4 regions of the Acetonema longum DSM 6540 genome follow, and region 4 is predicted to be linked to each of the others. Evidence: riboswitches for the same ligand, from Rfam matches in the RefSeq annotation. Region 4 holds a riboswitch; each other region holds the start of a gene.
The links. Region 4 has a riboswitch for S-adenosylmethionine ahead of ALO_RS06965 (trans-sulfuration enzyme family protein). Riboswitches for the same ligand answer to the same signal wherever they lie in the genome.

Region 1 (5,092 bases), on a different contig from region 4:
TTCAATATGTCGATCATCCCAGTGAGGAATTGCAGGTATTGGCTGTCAGAAAAAATTTCGACGCCGTCAAATTTATAAAGAAGCCCTGCGCCAGGGCCCAGGAAGAGGCCGTAACAATCAGTTATGAGGCATTGCGCTATATCCCTTCCCCTACCGATCAGGCCCAGCGTATTGCTGTCAGAAAGGACGAGCGGGCCATTCGCCTGATCAATGATTTAGGTAAAAATAAAATACTGGAGTTTCTGCAGATCAATAGTTTAGTCATTAAGTATGTGACAAAAGAAGCGGGTATATCTCAAGGGGAACTGGAGCAAGTGTTAAAGGCGGCATTATCCAATGAAGCCGTTGAAGAAAAATATGTAAGAGACTTTCTAAATTGCAGTGTCATCGATACAAGCAGCGAGTTCTTCCCTCTGGACAAGATCCGGTTTATTGATCAGCACGGCAGCAAGAAGGCCAGGAAAATCGCTGTAGATGAAAAACTAAAGATATAAAATATAAAACGGCAGGAGATACCATGAATTTTATTGATACATTAAAAAGTGTTGATTTAGTACTGGCTACCGGAGAAGTGCCTTTGATCGTCGGAGAAACCGGCGTGGGAAAAACAGCCTTAGCCAAGCAAATCGCCCAGGAGAACCATTGGAGTTTCATTGTGATTGACGGCAATCTTCTGAAAGAAGGGGAAATCGGCGGTCTGCCCACGATAGAATCCTATACCGGCGTAAATCGGCCGGGAGACAGGCCGGAAAAGAAGACCACCGTATATGCCGTACATCATAAGCTGAGAGAAATTGATGAGGCAACAGCCGCCGGCAAAACTGTTCTTTTATTGATCGATGAGATTAATCGCTGTGAACACGCCGTGCAGCAGGAACTGATGAATTTGATATTAAACCGGGAAATCAACGGCTATAAACTGCCTGAAACCGTAAAAATCATTGCCGCCATGAACCCCTCCGGCAAATACGGCGAGGAATTTGATTATCAGGTGGTCGACATGGACGCCGCTCAGGAAAACCGTTTTGTCTGGCTGCCCATGGAACCTGATCCGATGCAGTGGGTAGACTGGGCCATGAATGCCGGCCTTGAGCCCAAGGTGATCGAGTTTATCTCCACTTTTCCGGAATACCTGCATAAAACCAATGAAAATGATATCAAAGCAACGCCAAGAAGCTACGAAAGGATTTCTCACCTTTATAAGGTCTATCAGCAGAAAAAGGATAGCGTACCCCGGCCGGTATTTTTCAATGTCGTCAGGGGCAATGTGGGAAAACTCATCGCTGAAGAACTGGTTCACTTTCTGGAATCCGATTATCGGCCGCTTATTTCGTATGAAGATGTGTTTGCGGGAAGTTCTCTGGCTAAATCGGTGAGTGAAAAAATTAAAACGGAAAGTCATACCCGGCTCTACCTGGCGGCCAAGAATATGCTAAGCCGGTTAGAGACGAATATAAAAGCCGGGGATTATGATCATAGTACGTCGGAGCGACTCATTGAGTTTTTAAAACTATATCCGGTCGATTTAATGGTCGGAATCATGAAAGATATCAAAAACAGTTATAGCGGCGTATACGAATACGCCCTGGAAAATGAAGCTTTTGTCGAAGCCTATTTTGCGGCGTATCGTTCAATCAGGTGATAGGGATGGAAACGTTTGATACACAAGCGCAAAAACTTTATATAAGATCCTATGAACTGGTTCAGGATTTTTTGAGGGCAGCCAGGCAGAACAAGTCTCAGGGGCCTTCTCAGGTTCACATTCCGGCAGATTTTGCAGCCGAGTTTTTCCGCCTTGTCGACAAAGTAAATCTGGGTCTGATGGAAGATAAGGACAACTTCTACGGGTATTTTCTGTTTCAAATGTCCAAGGAAATCCGTTTTGATATCAGCAGCCCCACCGGGGTAAATTTTAAAGCTGCGAAATATGTGATCTATTTTAATCCTGTCATTTTTCTGACTCTTACTCTCAAACAAATGGAAACAACCATTAAGCATGAAATCCTCCATGTCGTATCCCTGCATTTAATCCGGGCCAAAGAACTGCGGGGCAGTTGCAGCGCCTTAGCGATGAATATCGCCATGGATATCACCATCAATACCTACTTGGATTACCTGCCGCCCTATGCTACTACTTTAGAATGGGTCAATTTAAATTACGGATTAAAGCTGCTGCCGTTCGAGACCTTTGAATACTATGCGGCAAAGGTCCAAACCGCTCTGGACCTGCTGGAGGAAGCGGGAGAGGCAACTGAAGACCCCGGCAAAAATCAACCGGCCGAAACCGCCTATGATCCTGAAAAAACCCATGATATTTGGCAAAGGTCCGACCCGGTGGATGAACAAACCCTCCGGGGATTTACCGAAAAAGTGATTGATGCTTCACAAAAAGGCAGTATTCCAGCCTATTTGGAAAGCCTGATATCTTCTTTAAAAAGCAGCAAGGCTGACTTGTCCTGGAATTTGTATCTTCAGAGGTTAATGGGATCGGTGACCAGCAATCCCAAGAAAACGGTTACCCGAAGAAATCGCCGGCAGCCTGACCGCTTGGATTTGCGCGGTGAACTGAAGAGCTATAAAGCCAAAATCGCCGTTGCGCTTGACATCAGCGGCAGCATTAGTGACGAGGAATTTAACCAGGCAGTAAAAGAAGTCCTCAGCATTGTAAAAAACTACAATCACGAAATTTTGATGATAGAATGCGACAGCGAAATCAGACGTGTATATACACTTAAATCCGTCAAGGATATAAAATCCAGAAGCAAAATACGGGGCAGCACCCGGTTTACCCCGGTTTTTGAATTTGCCAACACCAAGAAGCTCAATTTACTAGTGTATTTCACCGACGGCAAAGGAGAAGATGAGCTTCGCGTCAAACCGAAGGGATATAAAACTCTATGGGTTATTTCCGGCAAAGGTGACCGGCTTTCATTAAAAGAAGCCTATGGCGTGGTTAAAAAACTCGATCCGATTGAAATAAAAACGAATGAATGGGATATGATTCAGGTGGAAAAAGGCGGCTATTCAATGAATCATCAGGAGAAAATAGGTATGTAATCTACAAAGTAACGGGCGTATTGCTAATATGCTTCATTGGAAGCTTTACAAATAAAGAGGACTCCTGCCAAACTGCCGAACTTTTGTGTAATACGGCCATAAGGAGAAATTTGCTTGACTCCAGAATATCCGGTATAGTAAGATAATTTTAAATTGCATATTCGAAATTCTCTTATCGAGAGTGGTCGAGGGACTGGCCCGATGACGCCCGGCAACCGGCAGCAATGCAGTGGTGCTAATTCCAGCAGGATTATATCCTGGAAGATGAGAGGAAGGGATGCGCTGACCCCCTTTCTCCAGGGGGTCTTTTTTATGGCAAAAAACAGAGGAGCGCGGTATGCCGATTAAGGCCTCCAGCTACCCTGCAGCAATTATTAGATGAAAAGGAGTTTTCGATGGAGACTGAAGCCATTATCATTATGGACGGAACTCCCCCTGTCCTATCCTGTCAATCCGAAATCACCCAGATAGCAATTCTGGCCAATCATCCGTTCAGCAATCAGGAAATTCAAGCTGTTTTCCAAACGGTGGCTGATCATCAGATCGCTTTACAGCGAATTAACTTGCAAAAGAACCAAATAGTATTTTCTATACCATCTGCAATGACTGGCGCTATTCTGTCTTTACTCCCTAAATTGGAATATCACATAACAACCATCAGTCGTTGCGCGACAATCAATATCTCCGGCGGACAAGTGGACGATGTGCCAAAAATCACAGCAAACATTTTAAAAATGCTGCATTCCATGAGTATCCCGCTTCTCCAATTGAACACTTCCCAAACCTTTATATCGATTTTGATTGAACAATGTCATCTGACAAAGGCAAAAGGCGCTATCGAGGCGCATTGTACCTTTTCGGAAGATCATGGTTGAAACAGTGAAAATAATTGTTCCAGCCTGTCATACCCTTAACTTCAACGCATCAGGAGAACTGTCCTTGATGTTCCTGATTCTCTGTTTAGCTTGTCGTATTTTTGTCATAAACAGGATGTATAATGACTTTGTGAAAGTTTACCAAAGCTTTCTACTAAACAAAAGCTGGAGGTATACCTTATGGTCAGACTGAGAAAATTAGTTTTAGCTGCTTTTTTAGCAGCAAGTCTTAGTGCGGTAAATGTATATGCAAGCAGCGCCGTACCCGCACAGGAACCTGAAACTCAAGAAGCGCAGTCCGAACAGCAGGGACAGGTTAAACTTTTTAAAGCTACATATTCCGAAAATAACAGTGAAGCCTCTATTCCTCAAATAGACGGAATGAAAGATACTGCTCTGCAGGATACAATTAATAATACTCTGAAGATATCCATAATACCACCGAACACTTCTTTAAAAGGTGATTTTGAAGTAACCTTTTATAGCCCAAAACTACTAGGTATTCACTTTCAAGGCGTAACTTCATCCTCCGAAGGCTCCCAACCAAGTAATATTGATAAAACCGTACATATCGATCTAACGACCGGAAAACTATATAAACTTGAAGATCTTTTCAAACCAGTTGATTTTGAAAGGACAATTAAAAAAATCTGCTTAACTAATGACAGCAAACTGCGAATTACGAATACATCCCCATCAATTCAATGGACCTATGAAGATTTTTCCGAAACATGGAATAAAGAAACTGGTTCCTTTGTTCTGCTTAGTGATTCCATAATAGTTTATTCAGTGCAGCCGGAAGGGCTGCGCGGATATAAGATTCCATACGCTGAATTGAAGAGCGTTATTAACCGCAATGGAGCTTTATGGAAGATCCTGCAGGAAGGCACGGTAAACATTAGCTAATCGCTTACAGTGGGGGCTGTCTCTATAGCGGAGGCAGCCCCCACTGTATAATCTTACTTTTTACAGCCGGGCTAACCATCCCTGGATTTCTGGCAAGCTGCTGTTTCAGCCAGCGAAGGAGCAACGCCTGCCATTTCATTCAGGACGGTCTGCCGGATGATACAGCAGCGATCTTCGGCCTGCACTTGTGGCCCGACCGGGCGTTAACATTTTCCTCCGGTAGACCTGTCGGATATCTCAAACATTAAAGGTAA
Region 2 (5,092 bases), on a different contig from region 4:
CCGCTTCAATGGGGACCATCGCCCGCTTAGCGAGATAATACCCGGCCCAAATAATGCCGACAAGGCCTAAGACCAAAGAACCCAGCATAATCCACAACAGGTCATGCAGCAGCCTGACCTCGGTATCCACAATGCTGACGGCTATGATTTCCTGCACCTGGACCACATTGGCCATATTTAAAACTTTGTCTTCATAGGGATAAGGCACACTCATGACCCGATAGGTATGATTCTCATATTCCTTGGTCCGCAGATCTCCCAATTCTATATCCGCTACGATCGCCGTCAGGTCGCCGCTTTCCTCGGTCCTAAACGGGGATAAACTGACAGCCTGCCCGTCAGAACTGCGCAAGATCAAAAAAATGCGGGGATCAAAGAAAGGCCGGACTCTAGCCGAGGCAATCCGCCCTCTTACCAACCGGAAGGAATTCACCCTGGCCCGCAGGGCATCGTCTACCTGGTCAAACAGCCGGTAGGCCAGATAGCCGTAAAAAGCCGAGGCAAAAATAACAAACACCGATAAAAATACCAGGGAGTTCAGGACAGTCAGCCGGCGAAAGGTGCTTTGAAACATGCTATTTCTCCTTTAGCATAAAGCCGGCGCCCCGTACAGTCTGGATCAGAGAGTCTAAACCATGGGGGGCCAGCTTCTTTCTTAAATAATGAATATATAAATCGACGATACTGATGGTCGTGTCGGAATCAAACCCCCAGATCCGGTCAAACATCTGCTCTCTGGTTAAAATCTGCTCCCGGTTGAGGATCAAAAATTCCAGGACATCATATTCTTTGGTGGTCAAGCCCAAAGGATGATCCGCCGCGCAGCCGTCCCGTGTTTTACTGTTCAGCGAGATGCCGCCGTAACTTAATTCGCCTTCCATATCCAGACTGCCGCTGCGCCGCAGCAAAGCCTTAATCCTGGCCAGCAGTTCCCGGATGGCAAAAGGCTTTACCAAGTAGTCATCGGCCCCTGACTCCAGACCCATCACCCGATCGTCCACACTGTCCCGGGCCGTCAGGAGCAAGATGGGCACAGAGCCGCCGGCGCTCCGCAGCTTTTTTACAATCTCCAGTCCGCTGATTTCGGGCAGCATGATATCTAATATCAATAAGTCATGGACGGCCTGCTCGGCCATATACATCCCTTCATCGCCGGCAGCCGCTTCTTCGACAATATAGTCTTCTTCCGTCAGCAAAGCGACAATAGCCTCTCGCAAAACGTGATCATCTTCCACCACCAGAATGCGCATCTTACAATCTCCTTTTTCTACAGGCCCTGCCTTTGGATTCATCATATCCTTAGTATGGCGATAAACAAGAAAAAAGTCTGCTTTTTGCAGAGCTTTTTTCTGTCTAAATAAAAAAGGCCAACAGGCAAATTCGCCGGTTGGCCAAAAAATTTGATATTACAGGCTATTGCTTAGAATGCGGAAACAATAGCTCCTTTATATTTTTCCTCAATAAACTTTTTGACTTCCGGTGAAGTCAGGGCTTTCGACAATTTTACGATTTCCGGCCTGGTTTCGTCGCCTTTGCGGACGGCCAGCACATTGGCATAGGGAGAATCTTTGGATTCCAGGACCAGAGCGTCTTTCGCCGGAACCAGATTCGCTTCCAAGGCGTAATTGGTGTTGATCACCGCGATGGCTGCATCGTCAAGGGACCGGGGCAGCATGGCGGCTTCCAGTTCCCGGATCTTTAACTCTTTGGGGTTATTAGTGATATCTTTGACGGTACCGCTGATGCCTACGCCATCTTTCAGGGTGATGAGCCCGGCCTTGGCCAGAATCGCCAGAGCGCGGCCGCCATTGGTCGGATCGTTGGGAATGGCGACAACGGCGCCCTGAGTCAGCTCTTTAATATCTTTTATTTTTTTAGAATAAATCCCCATCGGCTCAATATGGACTTTAGCCGTATAGGTTAAGGCCAGGTTGCGCTCGGCACTAAACTTCTCTAAGTAAGGCACGTGTTGAAAAAAATTGGCATCTAATTCCTTTTCAGCCAAGGCAACATTGGGACGGACATAATCGCTGAATTCCACGATTTCCAATTGAATCCCTTCTTTTTCCAAAGAAGGTTTGATAAACTGCAAAATTTCAGCATGAGGAACCGCGGTAGCGCCGACTTTTACGACCGGCTTCTTGTCCGGCTGATTGGCGGTGTCTTTACCGCCGCAACCGGCAGCCACCAGGCTCACGGCCAGAATGACTAACAAAGCAAGGATTGATTTTTTCATTTTTTCCACTCTCCTGTTTATAGATTTTAAACTGCCCCTTAATAGGTCTATTTTGTATTTTTATGAGTTTATCCCGCCTGCAGTTGTTTGATCAGCCAAACTGCAGATCTGCCATGAATCCTCTCCCTGTAAAAAATTAAGACCCCTTTCCGAGGAAAGGGGTCCATAACGCAGACTAAACCTTTCTCTCATCTTCCAGGATATTCTCCTGCTGGAATTAGCACCACCGCATTGCTGCCGGTTGCCGGGCGTCATCGGGCCAGTCCCTCGACCACTCTAGATAAGAGCATGTATTGAATTGATTATGATCATACCATTAATTATTTAAGGTGTCAATGGCAACTTTTTTCGCTGAACTCAGTCACCGTCATACACCTTAAAAGAGCTCGATGCCGGCGGCTTTGTTGGCCGACTCAATTGCTTTGTAACCCAGATCGATTGCCTGGCCGCAGGTATGAAGCGCCTGATCGGGATTATGGAAGCCCATGCCGTTTTCAGCAGCGACAAAATCCCAATACCATTGAGCTTTACGGACCAATTCGCGGGCTTGGGCCAATTCGGCCTGGTCCACATTGGGGACCGCAGCCGCTTTTTTAATCGCTTCGTGGGCTTTTGACACTACTAAGCCGGCGCTGTGCTGGAGCTGCCAGGTATGATTCTGTATCGTCTTAACGCGCTCCTCCAGCCAGGCGGCGCCCTGGGTATGGCATGTTCCGCAGGAAGCGTCGAGGTGTTTGAGCGGACTGGTCATCCAGTGGGAAGTATACTTCTGCCCGTCTTGCCGCATATAAGGCATATGGCAGTCGGCGCAGGAAACCCCCGCCTGACCGTGAACACCGGTTGCCCAGGTTTCAAACTCAGGATGCTGCACCTTCAGCATCGCGGCCTTGGAGTCGGGATGCTGCCAGTCCTGGGCAAACCCGCCCGGTTTGGTTGCGTACATCTCATACATCTGCTCCGGTTTCAGGCCCTTATCCCAGGGGAAGACAACCCGGGAAGTTCCGGGCTCAAAATGGTATTCGACATGACATTGGGCGCAGACGTAAGTCCGCATTTCCTCACGTGTCGCCTTGGTCACATCAATGCCGCGGCGCTGCTGGGCCTCGATAAACGCCGGCTGGATCACCCGGAGATCCATCGTGGCGGGATCATGACAGTTGGCGCAGCTGATATAGCCATGCTCCGGCGTTTGCGCCAGGAGCTCCCGCAACGGCACCTTGCCGTAACTCCAGCCCTTCTCCTGGAAGAGCTTTTCAATATAAGGCGTTTTGCAGGATATACACGCGCCGGGGGATTTATCGTTAACCCGTTTAGTTTCCTTCAAGTCTTCCAGCGTGAAAACATGGCCCCGGTCTTCCGTATAGTCAATGCTGAACGGCATTCCTTTAAAATTGGCCAGAATCTCCGGCTGCCGTTCGGAGTTCTGCGTCTTCAGGCTGCCGCCAAAGCCGCCGGGAGAGGGCGCCATTTCGCTATTTTTCTGGAAGCTTGCATATTGCAGGGGGTAATACTGCCCCCATACCGCCGGATCATATTCCCCCGCCGCAACTTTGCCCAGCTTGACGGTGGATGCAGGCCGGCTCACCCCGGTCCGCAGGATAACAAACCCAAAGAAAAGCAGCAGCCCGCATAACAAAGCAATTAAAGCTTTTTGCATTTTGTTCAAGCTATTCAACATGAATCCCTCCCTTGCCTTTGTTCATGCCGTGAACCAGGCCGCGATGACACTTGCCGCAGTCCTGTCCGCCAGCCGCCATTTTGGTATTTTCCACGGTAGACTGGTGGCAGCGCAGGCAATTGTCCGCAATATACTCTTTTCCCTGGGCCGATACGGTAATGGCCGCCGGATAATCCCTTACCGTCTCATGATACACATCCTTCATCCCGGTCCTGATCTTGGCGAACATTTTTGTGGTCATGCTGCTGTGCGGCAGATGGCATTCGCTGCAGGCAATCTGTTTGTGGTTCGATGCCTGCCAGGTAGTATATGCATGCTCCATGGAATGGCAGCTTCCACAGAATGCGGGAGATTCCGCATACGTATACCCTGCGGCTGAGACAGCCATGCCTAAAACCGCAATGCCGAATCCGACGGCCATCAATTTAAGCGCATGGCGGTTTAAATATTGACCCGTGTCCAAAGTATCCCTCCTCTCCGCAAAATTCGGGCATCACTAAAGTCCCGGCAAAAGGACCGGACCCCATTCAACTATTAAAGCATCCGGCCTCTGGCGGAACTATGTCCGGCTCGATTTTTCCGGCGCCGATAAAGCTTGCGCCGCCTTGGCCGCCGATACTTTTCCGGCTCGGCTCAGCCCTGCCCATAAAGTGCCGGCGACAACGATGAAGGTTCCTAACCAAACCAAACCAATTAACGGCTTGTAGCTGATCTCGACATCTATTTTGTCCGGTTTTACCGTCTCCAGGTTTTTAACGCCTATTTTCACTTTTCCCTGGGAAGTGTTCACGCCCAGCAGGCTTACCTCATAAGATCCAAGCGCCTTTACCGGTAAGGCTTGAAACTGGCCATCGGCGTAAAACAGCTCCGGTTTTACCTCTTCTCTTTTCCCGTTCCCGGATACCTCCAGCAAAGCGTATGCCCGCACATTTTGCATATTATTCCCGTTCATGCCGGATTGCAGGAACTTTACCGTAAGGCCGGCCCCGTCCTGCTCATCGCCGCGGTCGAGAATCAGTTCGGTGACGGAGTCATGCTCGTCTCGCGCTGCCGGCGCAAAGTAAAGATCGCCTAAAGTTTCGCGGAATATCCCCGGCTCCCGCACAGCCGGACGCCCCTCCCGGTCGAATTTGGTATAGGCCTTCACCACTTCCCGTCCATCAAGCTGGAAAGGCTGA
Region 3 (5,092 bases), on a different contig from region 4:
CACCATGGGTACCCCAGCGGGCCTGCATCACATCGCCTTGAGCGGCGGCGGTAGGCTGTCCGGTGCTGGGACCCACCCGCTGTACGTTGGCAATGACTACAGGGGTCTCGGTAATGGCCGCATAGCCGATCAATTCCTGCTTTAACGAAAACCCGGGGCCGCTGGTTGCGGTTAAAACTTTTTTCCCTGTCAGGGAAGCGCCGATGATTGCCGCCATACTGGCGATTTCATCTTCCATTTGGATGAATTTCCCGCCAACCTGCGGCAGGCGTTTGGCCAGAGACTCCGCAATTTCCGTGGACGGGGTGATGGGGTATCCGGCAAAAAACTTGACACCTGCTGCGATAGCGCCCTCGGCACAGGCTTGGTTCCCTTGCATAAGAAGAACTTTTGCCACTCTATATCCACTCCTTAAGTCTTCTCTACTTCTTCTCTACAAAAATCGCATAATCGGGACACCGCATTTCACATTGCTTACAGCTAATGCATTTGCTTTCATCAAGGACGATTACTTTTTCAAGCTCACTCAGTCCCAGTACCTGTTTAGGACAAAATGTAACACATATGCCGCAACCTTTACAACGTTTTTCGATAATTTTCAACGCCATTTTCTCACCTCCGTATAGTATCATTTGGGGGGAAAGCGGATGCTGTTTGCTATGCTGGCAGCCAATTTTCCCGCTGAAACGCTGGGTTCATTACTGAAACCGTTTCTGCTGTTGAACAATTACGACGCCACCAGGGGAAATCCTGCTCAAATTGGCTGACTTTCTAATGAATGTGTAAAGTATATTCTGATTTATCAATTTATGTATTTATATATGTTTACATACATAAATACATGATTTGTTGTTTAACAAAAAAACGCTGGCGCAATCAAAACCGGAGGCCGCACAGAGTGGAAAAACCCTTTGCGGCCTCTTTATTCTGTTTTATATCAATCCGGTTCGCTTACCAGGCAACCAATACGGAACCTTTGAAATGTTCCTGGATAAATTTTTTCACTTCGTCAGTTTGATAAGCTTTGAGCAGTTTTTGTACGGCAGGATTGTCTTTGTTCTTGGACTGAACGGCAACGATGTTGGCGTAAGGAGAATTGCCGTCTTCCAGAGCCAGGGCGTCTTTGGTCGGTACTAAGCCGGCAGTCATGGCGTAGTTGGTATTAACGGCTGCCAGGTCCATATCCGCCAGAGAGCGGGGGATTTGAGCCGCATCCAGCTCACGGATTTTGATATTTTTCGGATTTTCGGCAATATCGGCCACGCTGACCAGAATGCCGGCGCCCGATTTCAATTTAATCAGGCCCTGTGATTCCAAAAGCAGCAGAGCTCTGCCGCCGTTGGTGGGATCGTTGGGAATGGCCACTACAGCGCCGCTTTTGACCTCGACGATGCTTTTGACTTTTTGCGAATACAGTCCCATCGGGAAGATAACGGTTTTAGCCACGCTGGTGATATCATACTGACGGTCTTTGATCATATTATCCAAATACGGCTGATGCTGATAGCTGTTTACGTCAATATCTCCCTGATGCAGAGCCACATTGGGCTGAACATAGTCGTTGAACTCGACGATCTGGATCTTGAGACCGTCTTTTTCGGCGACCTTCTTTACCATTTCCATGATTTCGGCGTGAGGACCGGCGGTAACGCCTACTTTTAGGGGTTTATCTGTCTGTGTTTCCTGTTTAGTGCCGCCGCAGCCGGCAGCCAGAAGGGACAGGGAGAAGAGAAGGGTAAGAATGAGAGCAAGCTTTTTCATGGGTAAACCTCCTTAACATTTATCGTTTATCTAAGCGTCGTGCCAGGTAATCCCCGCAGGACTGAACAATCTGTACCTGGGCGATGAGAATTATTACGGTGATCAGCATGATATCGGCGCGAAAACGCTGATATCCATAGCGGATGGCCAGGTCTCCCAGGCCGCCGCCGCCGATGGCCCCGGCCATGGCCGAGTAGCCGATCAGGCTGATGACGGTGATGGTCAGCCCGAGAATAATGGAGGGCAGTGCTTCCGGAATCAATACTTTAAAGATAATCTGCCGAGGCGAGGCTCCCATAGCCTGGGCGGCTTCCACCACGCCATGGTCCACTTCCCGCAGGGATGATTCGACGATCCGGCCGACAAAGGGAATAGCGGCTATACTTAGCGGTACAATGGCGGCTTCAGTGCCGATGGATGTGCCCACGATCAGGCGGGTCAGGGGGATGATGGCTACCATCAGGATGATAAACGGTGTGGAACGGGCAGCGTTGGCAATCGCGCCTAAGATGCGGTTGATATAAAGGTTCTCCAGAATATGGCCCTTGTCGGTAGCCACCAGAATCACGCCCAGGGGCAGGCCAAGGATAGCGGACGCCAGTGCGGATACACCCACCATATAGCAGGTTTCCCAAAGAGACTCAGCCAATAGCACGATTAGTTCTTGCGACATAGCCAATCACCTCAATTCCTAAATCACGGGCTTTCAGATACTGGAGGGCATTATCCAGGGAAGTTTGCTCCCCAGATATTTCCAGCAAAAGAGTGCCGAAAGTAGTGTGTTGAATATGGTCAATATTGCCGAACAGGATGCTGGCATCCACATTAAAGCGGCGGATGACGCTGGCAATGACCGGCTCCTGGGCCGCCTGGCCGATGAATGAGATACGGATGACCAGATTGCCGTCTGGCAGCGGCTTGGCGGAGAAAGCGGTATTCTGAAAGAAGTCAGGCAGGTCGTAATTGACAATGGTCCGGATGAACTCCCGGGTGATGGGTGCCTGGGGTTTGGCGAACAAATCCAGAACCGGCCCTTGTTCGATGATCTTGCCGTTGTCGATGACTGCCACCCGATCGCAGATTTTTTTGATGACCTGCATCTCATGGGTAATCAGGACAATGGTCAATCCCAGCTTGCGATTGATATCCCTCAGCAGTTCCAAAATTGATTTGGTGGTTTGCGGATCCAGGGCTGAGGTGGCTTCGTCGCACAGCAGCACTTTCGGTTTGTTGGCACGCCCGGGCGATGCCCACCCGTTGCTTCTGGCCGCCGCTTAGCTGCGCCGGATACTGATCTTTTTTATCGGCCAGCCCTACCAGCTCTAAGAGCGGCATCACTGCCTCACGGATCTGGGATTTGTTCCAGCCGGCCAGTTCCAGGGGAAAGGCCACGTTATCGTAAACAGTGCGGGAGGTCAGCAGGTTGAAGTGCTGAAAGATCATACCGATTTTTTTGCGGACTTGCCGCAGCTCCTCTTCCGGCAGGACAGTCATTTCCTGACCGTCCACCAGAACTGACCCCTGGGTGGGTCTTTCCAGCATATTGATGCAGCGGATCAGGGTGCTTTTGCCGGCGCCGCTTTTGCCAATGATTCCGAAGATTTCGCCCCGGGTTACACTCAGGCTGACGCCTTGTATCGCATGTACATTGCCTCTGGCGCTGCTATAGGTCTTTTCAAGGTCGCTCATGGCGATCATGAGGTCTTTTGGCATTTTAATTGACTCCTTCCGAAAAAATTTAAGAACCCCTCTTCGTATAGCAGACGAAGAGGGGTGATCACGCCATCTCTTTCATCTGTCAGGAAAAATCCTGATGGAATTGGCACCGTTTCGCAAAATGCGATGGTTGCCGCGGCGTCATCGGGCCAGTCCCTCAGCCAACTCTTGATGAAATCTTAAACATATATAGTTATAGTTGATGAAATATATAGTAGCATGTTGGCGAAAGTCTGTCAATAGGACGGCAAATAAAGTTATATTCCGAATTGATCGATTCCTTATTTTTTTGATTTTATCCGGTAAAGAATAAAAGGAGTAAAGCAGGAAAGGAAAGGTAAGTGGCGAACTAAAAATTAAGACAGAATGAAAAGGGGGAGCAGTCAGTGGCGATCAATCCAAAACTCAAAGACGAGTTAACGGATCAGCTTATGCGCGCGGTGCTGTTATTAAAAAGCGAGGAAGAATGCTATCAGTTCTTTGAGGATATCTCCACCATCGGGGAGCTCAAGGCACTTTCACAGCGCCTGGAAGTAGCCCGGATGCTGGAAGCGCGTCATACCTATGATGAAATTGTGGCGAGGACAGGCGCCAGCACTGCTACGATCAGCCGGGTGAAGCGGTGTTTGTACTATGGAGCGGACGGATATAAGATAGTACTGGAGCGATTAGGGGAGGACCGTTGAAAAGGACCAGCTGCGTCACTTCAGCCTCCTGTGGGCGGGCCTGGCATCTGGGCCTTTTTGAACGGTCCGGGGCTACAGATAATTTTGCAACAGAAATGTGGGGAGGAGTAGAATTGACAAACCGGAAGGATTATGTACCGCAAATTCCATACGGGACCAGGGATTTTTTGCCGCAGCAGGCTCATGGCAAACGGCTTTTGGAGGGCCAGCTGGCTCGATTGTTTACTGTCTGGGGTTATGAGGAAGTGGTCACTCCCACCATGGAGTATTACGAAACATTAACCACCGGGGCCGGCGGCGAGTTAAGCGAAAATGCTTTTAAATTTTTTGACCGCAATAATCAGATCCTGGCGCTGCGGTCGGATATGACTACTCCCATCGCCAGGGTCGCCGCCGCTCGTCTGCAGGAGAGCCCAATGCCCTTGCGCCTGTTTTATCTGGCCAATGTATTTCGCCAGGAACAGGCTCAAACCGGCCGGCAGTGCGAATTTTACCAGGCAGGGGTGGAATTGATGGGGGCCCGGCAACCGGCGGCTGACGCCGAAGTAATTGCCCTGGCGGTTACTGGCCTACAGCAGGCCGGCTTGCAAAACTTTCAAATCGGGTTGGGACAGGTGGACTTTATCAACGGTGTGATGGCTGAATTCGATCTGACCGCCAAAGAACGCCTGCTGGTCAAAAAGGCCATGTTGAAGCGGGATCTGGTGGGTCTTGACACGCTTATCGCCCGCAGCGGGCTGAGCCAGGCCGCAGGGGAAATATTGCGCAAAATACCGTTGATGAGCGGGAAAGAAGAGATCCTGGACCAGGGCTACAAAATGGTGAAGAATCAAACAGCCCGCGGGGCCCTGGAGAACTTGGACTATATTTATCAGCAGTTAAAGCATTATGAATTAAATGAAAATGTGAATTTTGACTTAGGCATCATC
Region 4 (5,092 bases):
TGTCGGGACAAGAAAAAAATCTGCTTTGCTGAACTTTTTTCTGTCGGGACAAGAAAAAAGCAGTAAGACCTCCGCCAGAGATCTTACTGTCTGAAAAAATCTGTATAATAAGCTATTGGGAGACCGGTTTAAGACGGCTGTTCAAACAAGGTCGTAGACAGGTACCGTTCACCGGTATCCGGCAGGAGCGCTACAATGGTCTTGCCTTTATTCTCCGGCCGTTTGGCCAGCTGAGTGGCGGCAAAAGCGGCGGCGCCGCTGGAGATTCCAACTAGCAGACCTTCGGTTTTCGCCAGTTCACGGACTGTGACAAAAGCATCTTCATTCTTGACTTGGAAGATTTCATCAATAATCTTGGTATTCAGCACATCTGGCACAAAGCCTGCCCCAATCCCTTGGATTTTATGAGGACCGGGATTGCCGCCGGACAGAACCGGTGAATCAGCTGGTTCTACGGCAATGAGCTTAAAGCCGGGTTTTCTGGCTTTAAGCACTTCGCCCACCCCGGTAATCGTGCCGCCGGTGCCAACCCCGCCTACGAAGAAATCCACCTGCCCATCAGTATCGCGCCAGACTTCTTCCGCCGTTGTTTCCCGGTGAATACTCGGGTTGGCAGGATTTTTAAACTGCTGAGGGATAAAGGAGTCCGGCGTCGCGGCTGCCAGTTCCTCCGCTTTGCGGATAGCGCCTTTCATGCCTTCTGCTCCCGGCGTCAGTACCAGTTCCGCTCCCAGAGCTTTTAGGAGATTGCGCCGCTCCACGCTCATGGTTTCGGGCATGGTCAAAATGAGACGGTATCCTTTGGCCGCCGCTACAAAGGCCAGAGCAATACCGGTATTGCCGCTGGTAGGCTCAATGATTACACTTTTCGGGTTGATCAGGCCTTTCTTTTCGGCGTCGGCAATCATAGCATAACCAATACGATCCTTGACGCTGCCCAGGGGATTAAAGTACTCCAGCTTGACGAGCAGCTTGGCGCCAAGTCCCTGGGAACGGTTGTAATTTGCCACTTCCAGCAAGGGTGTGTTGCCGATTAATTCGGTTAAATTTTTTGCTACTTTACTCATAGGTAGTGCCTCCTCATCTATTTTTCCATATAGTATGGCCATGAAATTAGGATTTCGGTCATTTTTTTGCGGCTGACCCGCCCGCCGGCAGCAGTCTGAAAAATAAAAAGCTAAGAAAATATCCGAACGGACATTTACTTAGCCTTCAGTATCTCTGATCAGCTGCCGTGATTTATTTCTTTAAGATTAGCACAAGATAAGCTTCATGTCAAGATGACAAACGAATTCTTATATTCCTTCGCCATATATCCCTTCTAAGTTCGGAAAGCGCTGTTTCTCGGTGCGTTCCACCTGCACGATGCGGCCGTCTTTAATGACAAGGACTACCTGGCCGAATTTCATCCCCTTCAGGGCGGCGGCGACTTGCCCGCTAAGACTAACCTTAGCCTCACTGTGTTTTGGCGATCCTTTGTCCGGTTTTTCCGGGGCGGCGGTGAAGCGCACTTTTTGGATCACATCCATTTGGATCAAACGCCCATCCTGCACAATCAGAGTGATAGAACCATGCTCAATTTTCCTGATACTATCTTCAATTTGAGCCAAAACAGCCCGCTCCAGAGAATTCACCGTAAGATCTTTTGGCAGCATCAAAATTCCTCCATCTTTCATTGTAGGGCCTGTTCCAGGTCGGCGATAATATCCCAGGCATCTTCGATGCCTACTGACAGACGCAGAAGCCGGTCAGAGATGCCCAATCTTTCTCTCACATCAGGCGGCACATCGGCATGAGTCTGAACTGCCGGGAAAGTAATCAGGCTTTCCACACCGCCCAGACTTTCGGCAAATTGAATCATCTTTACCTTCTTTAAAACCTGGGGCACCAGCTTCGGATCGTCTACCGCAAAGGACAGCATACCGCCGGAACCTGTGGCCTGGCTGTCGTGGACGCTTTTGCCGGGATGGCCGACAAGGCCAGGGAAATAGACGGTCTTTACATGAGGGTGTTTTTCCAGCCACTGAGCAACCGTCAGGGCGTTCTGGTTGTGTTTCTCCATGCGTAGGGCCAGGGTCTTCATTCCCCGGATTAAAAGCCAGCTGTCAAAGGGCCCCAGCACATTGCCGGTAGAATTTTGCACAAATTTCACCTTCTCGGCCAGTGTGGAATCTTTAGCCACAACCAGGCCGCACAGCACATCATTGTGGCCGGACAAGTATTTAGTGCCGCTGTGAACCACCAGATCCGCTCCCAACTCCAGGGGGCGCTGAAAATAAGGCGTCAGAAAGGTGTTATCGACTACCGTATGCAGACCGTGGGCAGCCGCAATCTTGACGATAGCCCGGATATCCACAATTTTCATCAGAGGATTGGTAGGAGTTTCTACGATAATTGCTTTAGTATTAGGTTTAATGGCGGCAGTTATTTCTTCCGGACGGCTGCCGTCCACGAAGGTGGTAGTCAGGCCAAACGGCTGAAAATTCTTTTCCAGGACCCGATAGGTGCCGCCATAACAGTCCTCGACTACCACCAGATGATCCCCGGCCCGATACAGCATCAAGATCGCTGTAACCGCAGCCATGCCTGAAGCAAAGGCATAACCGCCGCTGCCACCTTCCAGAGCGGCAATGGCCTGTTCCAGAACCTGCCGGGTGGGATTGTGGGTCCGGGAATAGTCAAAACCGGTACTTTGCCCCAGCGCCGGATGACGGAATGTGGCCGTCTGATAAATCGGCGTGCTGATAGCGCCGGTCCGGGCGTCAGTATTCACGCCCACTTGCACAACTTTGGAACTGATTTTCATAAATAAAGGCCTCCTTCTTTCCTCTTCCAGAGCTGAGGCGATGCCGGGAGACAAGAAAAAAATCTGTTCCGCAGAGTTTTTTTCTGTCGCAATAAAAAAAACTCCTTTCAAGGAAAGGAGTTTACATGCAACGCTTTCCTCTCATCTGCCAGGAATTTCTTCCTGCTGGAATTAGCACCTCCGCAGTTTCCTGCCGGTTGCCGGGCGTCATCGGGCCAGTCCCTCGACCACTCTGGATAAGAGTTGATATTGAATTGGTTGATAATGATCATAGCATGAGTCTATAGCAATGTCAAGAATAGCTTTTCATCCTAATCAGATTTCAAATAGGATAGACTCCAGTCCCAGAGCCGTCACGGCCAGCACCACCCAGCAAATCAAGCCCAACAGCAGAGATTTTCCGCCACTTTTCAATAGTTTGACCAGGTTGGTATTCAGTCCGATAGCCGCCATGGCCATGATAATGACGAATTTGCCCGTTTGACCCATCAGACTGTTTATATCCCAGGGAATGGCGAAAAAGGTGTTAATAACCGATGCGCCCAGAAACCCGAGGATAAACCAGGGAAAAATGGCAGCAATCCGGCAGCCGCCGTTATTTTTCCCGGCCGGTTCATAGCCGGCTGAACTGCGGGAAGTATACAAGGCCAGAACCAGAGTAATAGGCACAATCATCAGACTCCTGGTGAGTTTCACAATCACTGCCAAGTCGCCGGCCTGATTGCTGTAGGAATAGCCGGCAGCAACCACAGATGATGTGTCATTAACAGCAGTGCCTGTCCAAAGGCCGAAGGCCTGGTCGCTCATGCCGAGAGCATGCCCCATCAGGGGAAATGCAAAGGCTGCGATCACGTTGAACAAGAAAATAGTAGAAATGGCATGAGCTACTTCTTCATCTGTGGACCGTATGACCGGCGCGGTGGCCGCTATGGCCGAACCGCCGCAGATGGCGGTACCGACACCGATCAAGGTCCGAGTATTGCTGTCAATGTTCAACAGCCGTCCGGCAATATAGGCCGTAACGAAAACGGCTGTCAGGGTAAAGATCATCAACGCCAGCGTCTGACTGCCAACGGCTAAAACGTTAAACAAGTTCATTTCAAAACCTAGCAGGATGATGGCATATTGCAGCAGTTGTTTTGAGGTGTACTTTACTCCCGCTTCAAAGCGGGCGGGCCGTTGCCAGGATGCCAAAATCATGCCGAATAAAATGCCTAATACCGGGCCGCCAATAATGGGGAGCATTTTACCAATCAGCCAAGCGGGAATAGCAATGAATGCCACCAACAGGACACCTGGTGACTTGCTGCGAATGGATTCCAAATTCAATTTCATGTGCCTCCTCATCTTTATCCACTGAAATTTTCTGTATAGTGTGGCTGCGATCAATCCCTATAGAGTGAATATCTCTATTATAAATGCTCAAAACGTATCAAACAACTCCTGACTCGCCTTGTACTAATCTCCCTTCAATGAAAACCGGTATTTTCCCGTAATGATAGTTAAGTTATTGACATTCCTCCATAAATATTATATATTAATTATGAAATATGGTTCATAATTTGAAGATGAATTTTTTAGCCCACTCATGAAATATATTTCAAAAAGCAGAAAGGTGTGATTTACATGAAAATTGCCATTCCTGTAGCCGAGGGAAAACTGAGTGAGCATTTTGGGCATTGTGTAACATTCGCTGTTGTCACTGTGGATAACGGCAAGATTTCGAAACAAGAAATCCTAACCCCGCCGCCTCATGCTCCCGGTGTCATTCCCAACTGGATAGCTGATCTGGACTGCACCGACGTTTTAGCCGGCGGCATGGGAGAAGGGGCCCGGAGTATGTTGCGGCAACACGGCGTTACAGTCATTTGCGGCGCCCCGCAAGAGACGCCGGAAACTCTGGTAGATCTTTACTTACGCGGCAAGCTTGTAGATGCCGGCAATGGCTGCGGCCATTCTCATCATCATGGCGACAGTCACGGCTGCGGTACGCACTGAGGATTCGCCGCGGCGGAACTCAACAAAAGAAAAGCAAGGCGCATCAAACATCTGTCTGATGCGCCTTAAACATTCTATATTCCAATTATTTGCCTTTTTCACAAGGAAACGGCCAGGCCAGAATACCGCCTTCCATAACCTTGACATCTTTAAAGCCTGCCCCTTCTAAAATCCCTTCCGCTTCATAACCCCGCAGACTGATCTTGCAGAAAGCAATAATTTCATCCTCTTTGTTTAGTTCCTCCAGGTGGCTGCGCAGTTCCCCCAAAGGTATATATTTGACGTTAG

Region 1: linked by a shared signal. The riboswitch ahead of ALO_RS10300 (ACT domain-containing protein) and the one ahead of ALO_RS06965 (trans-sulfuration enzyme family protein) in region 4 are both predicted to bind S-adenosylmethionine.
Region 2: linked by a shared signal. The riboswitch ahead of ALO_RS15770 (MetQ/NlpA family ABC transporter substrate-binding protein) and the one ahead of ALO_RS06965 (trans-sulfuration enzyme family protein) in region 4 are both predicted to bind S-adenosylmethionine.
Region 3: linked by a shared signal. The riboswitch ahead of ALO_RS02390 (methionine ABC transporter ATP-binding protein) and the one ahead of ALO_RS06965 (trans-sulfuration enzyme family protein) in region 4 are both predicted to bind S-adenosylmethionine.

What each region holds. Positions count from the first base shown of each region.
Region 1 is NZ_AFGF01000085.1:37,203-42,294, forward strand. It holds gene ALO_RS10285 (hypothetical protein) at 1-494, shown strand, start outside; gene ALO_RS10290 (ATP-binding protein) at 518-1,642, shown strand; gene ALO_RS10295 (vWA domain-containing protein) at 1,648-3,057, shown strand; SAM riboswitch class I at 3,227-3,328, shown strand; gene ALO_RS10300 (ACT domain-containing protein) at 3,453-3,932, shown strand; gene ALO_RS10305 (hypothetical protein) at 4,113-4,838, shown strand.
Region 2 is NZ_AFGF01000173.1:14,209-19,300, forward strand. It holds gene ALO_RS15760 (sensor histidine kinase) at 1-574, opposite strand, end outside; gene ALO_RS15765 (response regulator transcription factor) at 576-1,250, opposite strand; gene ALO_RS15770 (MetQ/NlpA family ABC transporter substrate-binding protein) at 1,421-2,236, opposite strand; SAM riboswitch class I at 2,422-2,523, opposite strand; gene ALO_RS15775 (ammonia-forming cytochrome c nitrite reductase subunit c552) at 2,613-3,914, opposite strand; gene ALO_RS15780 (cytochrome c3 family protein) at 3,904-4,377, opposite strand; gene ccsA (cytochrome c biogenesis protein CcsA) at 4,474-5,092, opposite strand, start outside.
Region 3 is NZ_AFGF01000017.1:72,121-77,212, forward strand. It holds gene ALO_RS02370 (2-oxoacid:acceptor oxidoreductase subunit alpha) at 1-397, opposite strand, end outside; gene ALO_RS02375 (4Fe-4S binding protein) at 423-608, opposite strand; gene ALO_RS02380 (MetQ/NlpA family ABC transporter substrate-binding protein) at 952-1,761, opposite strand; gene ALO_RS02385 (methionine ABC transporter permease) at 1,781-2,434, opposite strand; partial or broken gene ALO_RS02390 (methionine ABC transporter ATP-binding protein) at 2,403-3,459, opposite strand; SAM riboswitch class I at 3,550-3,655, opposite strand; gene ALO_RS02395 (YerC/YecD family TrpR-related protein) at 3,864-4,163, shown strand; gene hisZ (ATP phosphoribosyltransferase regulatory subunit) at 4,259-5,092, shown strand, end outside.
Region 4 is NZ_AFGF01000053.1:67,756-72,847, forward strand. It holds gene cysK (cysteine synthase A) at 129-1,067, opposite strand; gene ALO_RS22045 (YezD family protein) at 1,296-1,655, opposite strand; gene ALO_RS06965 (trans-sulfuration enzyme family protein) at 1,673-2,806, opposite strand; SAM riboswitch class I at 2,945-3,049, opposite strand; gene ALO_RS06970 (YeiH family protein) at 3,122-4,141, opposite strand; gene ALO_RS06975 (NifB/NifX family molybdenum-iron cluster-binding protein) at 4,433-4,804, shown strand; gene ALO_RS06980 (FAD-dependent oxidoreductase) at 4,890-5,092, opposite strand, start outside.